Regions from separate parts of the Planococcus sp. MB-3u-03 genome, predicted to be linked through region 2. Evidence: riboswitches for the same ligand, from Rfam matches in the RefSeq annotation. Region 2 holds a riboswitch; each other region holds the start of a gene.
What was found. A riboswitch is a leader RNA that binds a small molecule or an ion and turns the genes downstream of it on or off. The one in region 2 is predicted to bind S-adenosylmethionine.
Positions count from the first base shown of each region.

Region 1 (2,267 bases), 280 kb from region 2:
TCAAAATCCAAATCAAGTAATTTGATCTCGCCATCGAGCGACAGCTTGCCAAAAACGGTCGTCAGGATGGCTGGCAGATCCGCTGAGAAATTGGCCGCCGGGTAATGGATTTTCAAATGGGCTTGGATGACTCCGTGCTTAGTGGGATGGGTGACGTGCGAGAATTCTTCGACCGACACGACGCGCCCTTTATGCTGTTGCAATTGCTGCTGCTCGAGCAATGGCAAATCGGTCCACGATCCAACCGTCAAACCGAGTGCAATGGCTTCTGCTTTTTTTTCGAATGAACCGGCTTTGCCGAATAATTGATATGTTGCGATAACACCGCTCATGAATAACCCTCCTGCTTAGTGGACATAAAAAAACCTCTTCACAAATAAGAAGAGGTTAAGAATTAACGCCTTCTTATTTCCCAGCCACTCAATTGTGTTGGCTGCAAGAATTAGCACCGTGTCCATGATCGGACCGGTTGCCGGGCTTCGTAGGGCTTGTCCCTCCACCTGCTCTGAATAAGAATAGAATATAGAATTGTTGGTGTTGCAAAGTAATTCTGATTATTCCATGGCAAGCAGTATCTGTCAACGAAGGAAATCAAAATATCTGAAAAATATCCCCTGGTCATTTCAAGAAGGAGATTCATCCACCCATCGCCACGGGAGTCCACGGAAGATCAGATGGAACTCAGCGACATAGACAACCCGAGTAGCGAACTCGCCTTTAGCGGAAAGATTTTCATTTTTTCAAAATATTTTATTGACAATGAATTCTGAATCATGCTAGCATTCGTTTCAGAACTTCATAAATGTTGCATAGCAAACTCTTATCAAGAGCAGGCAGAGGGAAATGGCCCGATGACGCCCAGCAACCGACCGTAATACCGTTGTGAGACGGGGCGCTTTGGCGCCGGGAACACTCCCGCAAGGCACGGTGCTAATTCCATCAGAAATGTACATTTCTGAAAGATAAGAGGCATGGGATCTCTTATTCTGCGCCTCTTTCTTTCGGGAAAGAGGCTTTTTATTATTCTACAGAAAAGAGGCAAATAATATATGACACTTACAGCATCATCTACATACAAAGCATTGACTGAACAACAAGCGATTCAGCTGGCACATGAGCTGGGCGTTTTTGCCCCTGAAGCTGCATTGCAAAGTGAAGAAATCGGAGATGGCAACTTGAATTACGTATTCCGCATCAGCGATTCTGCGAACGGGCAAGGGCTCATCATCAAGCAAGCTTTGCCTTATGCGAAAGTCGTCGGCGAAAGCTGGCCGCTGACGCTTCACCGGGCGACCATTGAAGCGAATGCCTTGAAGCTGCACGGCAAGCTCGCAAAAGGCCATGTGCCAAAAGTGTATGCGACGGATGCTGCGCTTGCTGTCACGGTCATGGAAGACTTGTCGCATTTGACAATTTTGCGCAACGGCTTGATTGACGGCAAGCATTACCCGAAGCTTGCGGAACATATCGGCGGCTATTTGGCGCACACTTTGTTCCACACCTCGGATTTCGGCTTGCATCCGTTCGAGAAAAAGCGGCTTGCGGCTGAGTTCTCCAATCCGGAGCTGTGCAAAATCACGGAAGACCTGATTTTCACCGATCCGTTTTTCGACCACGAGACGAATGACTTTGAAGAGCCGCTGCGCGAAGAGGTTCAGACGATTTGGAACAATGAGCCGCTGAAATTCGAAGTGGCTAAACTGAAGCGCAGCTTTTTGACGGAAGCGGAAGCACTTTTGCATGGCGATCTGCACACCGGCAGTATTTTCGTCGATGAGCAACAAACAAAAGTGATCGATCCGGAGTTCGCCTTTTACGGGCCGATCGGTTTTGATATCGGATTGTTCCTCGCCAATTTGATCGTTCAGGCGATTACGCGCAGCGGCGAAGAACGTGAACTGATTGTGCAAGACATCACACAAACATGGCAAGTGTTCGAAGAGCAGTTTTCAAGCTTGTGGGAAAGCGACGGAATCGAAACGTATAAAACGACGGCCGGTTACCGCGAATACGCCATCGAAAAAATCTTCCACGATGCGATTGGCTTTGCCGGATGTGAATTGATCCGCCGGACGATCGGCTTGGCGCATGTCCGCGACTTGGATGATATTGCAGACGAGTCAACACGCATCGACCGCAAGCGGCAAACCTTGAAAGCCGGGGAAGCATTGATCGAAACTCGCCGCAGCTATCATTCCATCGCTGAACTGGAAGCGGCGATCAAGGAGCTGAGCAAATGACCATTCCGTTATCGGTTATCTGGAAAG
Region 1 covers NZ_CP025135.1:207,653-209,919, forward strand. The annotation lists gene CW734_RS02320 (2,3-diketo-5-methylthiopentyl-1-phosphate enolase) at 1-332, opposite strand, end outside; SAM riboswitch class I at 403-516, opposite strand; SAM riboswitch class I at 818-969, shown strand; gene mtnK (S-methyl-5-thioribose kinase) at 1,050-2,240, shown strand; gene mtnA (S-methyl-5-thioribose-1-phosphate isomerase) at 2,237-2,267, shown strand, end outside.
Region 1: another riboswitch for S-adenosylmethionine. It lies ahead of mtnK (S-methyl-5-thioribose kinase); the one in region 2 lies ahead of CW734_RS17785 (transporter substrate-binding domain-containing protein).

Region 2 (2,267 bases):
CAGCCTGGAAATAATGGCAGGAAAGCTCTCGATCAAGAAATTCAAGTCCAGTAAATTTTCCATTGTCTCTGTCCTTCCGCTAGCTTATTCAGGGATGTAGTCGCCGCCGGTCCATTTCTCGGACAGTTCGGACAAGGTGCCGTCTTCTTTCAGCTGTTTCAAAATCGGGTCGATCAAGGCTTTCAACTCTTCGCCTTTTTCTTCATCTTTCAAGACGATGCCCATATCGTCATTGACCAAAGGCTGCCCGACAATCTCCACGCCGAGTTCATTCTTTTCCAACACCGCGTTCATCATGATCGGGTCATTGACGTAAGCGTCGACGCGCCCGTTCTGCACATCCTGCAGAATTTCCGACGGGTTGCCGCTTTCGCTGTATTTCAGTTCGATCGGCTCGGCGGCGGTTTCGTTGTACTCCTCAAGCAATAAAGTATAGGAATCGCCTGCCAAAGCCCCGACCGCTTTTCCTTCCAAATCTTCAATCGTCTGAATGTCTTCTCGGCCTTCTTTCACCGCGATGACCGTTTCCGCTGCGAAATACGATTCATCGGTGAACAAATACTTTTCTTGGCGTTCCGGCGTTTTCGCTACTTGGTCGGCAATGGCCTGAATTTTATTCGACTCGAGCGCGAGGAACATGCTGTCCCACGGTACGGCGACGTATTCGAACGTATAGCCGTCCAATTGTTCATCGACGGCTTTCATCATGTCCACGTCATAGCCCGTCAGCTGGTTGGCATCATCCGCGAAAGCGAAAGGCGGATAGTCGTTTTGCGTTCCGACGCGGATCACTTGGTCTCCTGTAGCGTTCGCCGTCTCTTCCGATGAACAGCCGGCAAGTGTTCCGGCAAGACCTACTAAACAGGCAGTAGCGAATAGATAAGCGTTTCTTTTCATAATTCAAGCTCCTTTTGGTGTGTAGTTTTTTTATGATAGGGCTGGACTTTCCGCCTTGTGTAGAGTGCCTGCCCTCCTTTTGGATGCAAAAAAGCCTCTTTCAATAGGAAAGAGGCTTCGACCAATTTCTTATCTCTCAGAATGAACACATTCTGCAGGAATTAGCACCTCTCATGAACATGATGGTTGCTGGACGTCATAGGGCCTGTCCCTCAGTCTCTCTGGATAAGTTATTTAATTTTTTTAACATATTAACGATAGTATTTGAGATAGCCCCTGCTGTCAAACCCTTTTTTGAAAATAAATCAAAATTTCGTATAAAAATTCAGGAGGAAATTGACAAAGCCTGCCATATTGCATACCATCAATTTAATATTCCATTGCTGCCGGGTTCCACCGGGCGGCATGCATCCAATACAAGAGCGGAGTGAACACAAGATGAGCGAGGAAACTGTTTTTGATGTCGCCATCGTCGGTGCCGGCACGATGGGCATGGCCGCCGGCGCCTTTTTGGCACAGCAAGGCAAGAAGACATTGGTGATCGATGCATTCGACCCGCCCCATGCGAACGGCAGCCATCACGGAGATACCCGGTTGATCCGCCACGCCTACGGGGAAGGCAGGCATTACGTTAGGTTAGTGTTGCGCGCGCAGCAATTATGGGAAGACTTGGAGAAGCAGACCGGCTACAAAGTGTTCGATAAGACCGGTGTTATCGGGCTTGGCCCGGAAGACTCCCCTTTTCTGCTCGAAAGCATTGCAGCCGCCAATAGCTACGGCTTGCCGCTCGAAATATTAAGCAGCGGCGCGATTCAAGAAAGATGGCCGGGCTTCACAGTGCCCGAGCATTTCATCGGCTGCTTTGAAGCACAAGCAGGCGTGTTGTACAGCGAAAATGCCATCCGTGCCTATAAGAAACTGGCGCTCGAAAACGGCGTTCACTATGTGCCGAATACACCCGTCCAACACATCGATATACAGGACGGGGATCGCGTGAAAATCTCGACCGCGCAAGGTGTTTTCTATGCTGAAAAAGTGATCGTCACAGCCGGTGCATGGGCGAAGAAGCTGCTACCAGACCTGCAATTGCCGATCCAACCGACGCGCAAAGCGGTCGGCTGGTTTGAAGCACCGGAGATGTACAATGCCGATCAATTTCCCGGTTTTTTTGTGGAAGGTCCCGAGATGATGTTCTACGGCTTCCCGAGCATCGACGGCGCTGGCGTAAAAGTCGGACGCTCGGATGGCGGGCAGCCAATCGACCCGGACGAACAAACCCAGAACTTCGGGCAATACGAATTTGATGAGGGCGACCTAAGAAGATTCCTGGACCTGTATATGCCAGAAGCGAGCGGAGAATTGAAACAAGG
Region 2 covers NZ_CP025135.1:3,309,218-3,311,484, forward strand. The annotation lists gene CW734_RS17780 (amino acid ABC transporter permease) at 1-63, opposite strand, end outside; gene CW734_RS17785 (transporter substrate-binding domain-containing protein) at 85-897, opposite strand; SAM riboswitch class I at 1,024-1,129, opposite strand; gene solA (N-methyl-L-tryptophan oxidase) at 1,336-2,267, shown strand, end outside.

Region 3 (2,267 bases), 790 kb from region 2:
CCTCGGTTTCAGTGGAATCTTCTCCTCCTCCGACTAATGCAACCAGTATGGCCATTAATACAAATAGGCCAATGATGCCGAGACAGCCAATCTTAAATACTTTTTTCATGATGAATCCCCCTCGTTTTCGAATAAATTTCACTTATTATTGCTTTTCTTTATTTCCGCGAGCTTCATAATCCCGCTCAATCTCCCTCTTCCACTCCCGGCCAATCTTTTTCCCGGTCCGGAACGAACTCACCGCTTCGCTCAACACTTGATAATTCAACTCCGTCCCCTCCGCATCCGCATGGTAATCCACCGCAAAATCTTCGTCGACACCGAATTTCTTTGCGGTCGCGGCCGCGTCGATGTTCGCACCGAGAAAAATGAATTCCCACCCAGCCGTCTTTTTCGAGGCAATCATTTCATTAATTTTCTTGTATGTGTATTCACAGCTGGAGTTTTCCAGGCCATCCGTCGTGATGACGAACATCACTTGATCGGCCTGGTGCTTTTTCAATGTCCCTTTTTGCGCATTGCTGATCTTTTGGATTGTCGAGCCGACCGCATCGAGCAAAGCCGTCATGCCGCCTACTTCATAATCGCTATCCGTCATCGGCGAAATACCTTCGAGCGAAATCCGATCGTGAAGCAGCTCGTATTCGTGGTTGAATAGAACCGTCGTCACGCGGACCTCGCCTGGGAGCTTTCGCTGTTTGTCGATTAGGGCATTAAAGCCGCCGATCGTATCTTTTTCGAGCCCCGCCATCGAACCGCTCTTGTCGAGAATAAACACCAATTCTGTCGTTTCATTTTTCATCTCAATTTCCTCCTTCAGGTTACTTGCTACCCCAAGGATACGATTTTCCAATAGAAAAAAGGTCGCTTTTAAAGCGACCTTTTACAAACCAATCAACTCACTGCACGACATAATTTATGTACTAAAAAGCAGGAGTAGCAGATGAAACTTTACGTTTATCTTCGAAAAAATTAAATCCCTACTAAATATATAGGAATACATATTGACCTCATTAAATGTCGATGGTATGGTCTTAATATAGCTGAATAGTTAATACGTTCTTATCATGAGAGGTGGAGGGATTGGCCCTACGAAACCTCGGCAGCGGACTCTTTTCGGGTACTGTGCCAAATCCAACAAGCGAATCGCTTGAGAGATAAGAAGAGTTGAAATCTTTTTTTTTGAGATGCAAACCTCTTCTTATTGAAGAGGTTTTTTTGTTTGGTTTCATGAAGAACCATTGCTGTTGCGCTAACTTCATTAAGGATGGTGTCATACATATGAAAAAGTCGAAAAAGTTTTTGCTTTTTACACTGATTTCAGCAACAGCATTAATCGCAGCTGCATGCGGTAATGAGGATTCCAATAGTTCTGCCAGCGCTTCTGAATCAGGCGAACAGAATTCGTGGGAACGAATTGAGGAATCAGGCAAATTAGTAGTGGGTACAGAAGGTTTATATTTTCCGGTTACCTACTTCGATGAAACAACGAAAGAATTGACTGGCTTTGATGTAGAAGTAGTACGGGCGATTGGGGATAAGCTAGGCCTAGAAGTTGAATTTAAAACGATGGAATTTGACGGCCTTTTGCCCGCACTAAGAAATGGTCAGATCGATATTGCAGCAAATGACTTTTCGATTACAGAAGAACGCCTCGAGAAATTTGATTTTACAGTTCCCGTCAAGCATTCCTATGGATCAGCCATTGTCCGGGAGAATGATGATTCTGGAATTACAACGGTGGATGATTTAGCAGGTAAGAAAGTTGGTGGAGCTGCGACGAGCAATTACTCCGACTATGCTAAAGAACAAGGCGCTGAGGTAGTGGTCTATACTGGATCAGATACTGTGCTTCCTGAAATTGTGCAAGGACGCGTTGATGCTACACTTAATGATTATTTAGTACTAATTCAAGCACTAGAACAATTCGACAAACCTGGATTGAAGCTTGCTGAAAATGTGAAGTTTTCTCCTAACAGCAGTGGCTTAGTGATGCAAAAAGACAGTCCGGAATTGAAAGAACAACTTGATGCCGCCCTTACAGAATTAATCGAAGATGGCACCGTGACGGAAATCTCACTTGAATTTTTAGGTGCTGACGTCACAAAGCCAGTTGAAGTTGAATAATCCTACAGGGGAATCCTTTGATTCCTCTTTTTTCTATCCTGCACATCCAAAGGAGATAAAATATGTCTGAGTTTAAATGGGAATATCTTTTTAATATAGAAGTCGCAATAGAGGCTCTTCCGTTTATCTTGGAAGGAGCT
Region 3 covers NZ_CP025135.1:720,383-722,649, reverse strand. The annotation lists gene CW734_RS04880 (Ltp family lipoprotein) at 1-109, opposite strand, end outside; gene CW734_RS04875 (vWA domain-containing protein) at 146-802, opposite strand; SAM riboswitch class I at 1,060-1,164, shown strand; gene CW734_RS04870 (transporter substrate-binding domain-containing protein) at 1,282-2,127, shown strand; gene CW734_RS04865 (amino acid ABC transporter permease) at 2,190-2,267, shown strand, end outside.
Region 3: another riboswitch for S-adenosylmethionine. It lies ahead of CW734_RS04870 (transporter substrate-binding domain-containing protein); the one in region 2 lies ahead of CW734_RS17785 (transporter substrate-binding domain-containing protein).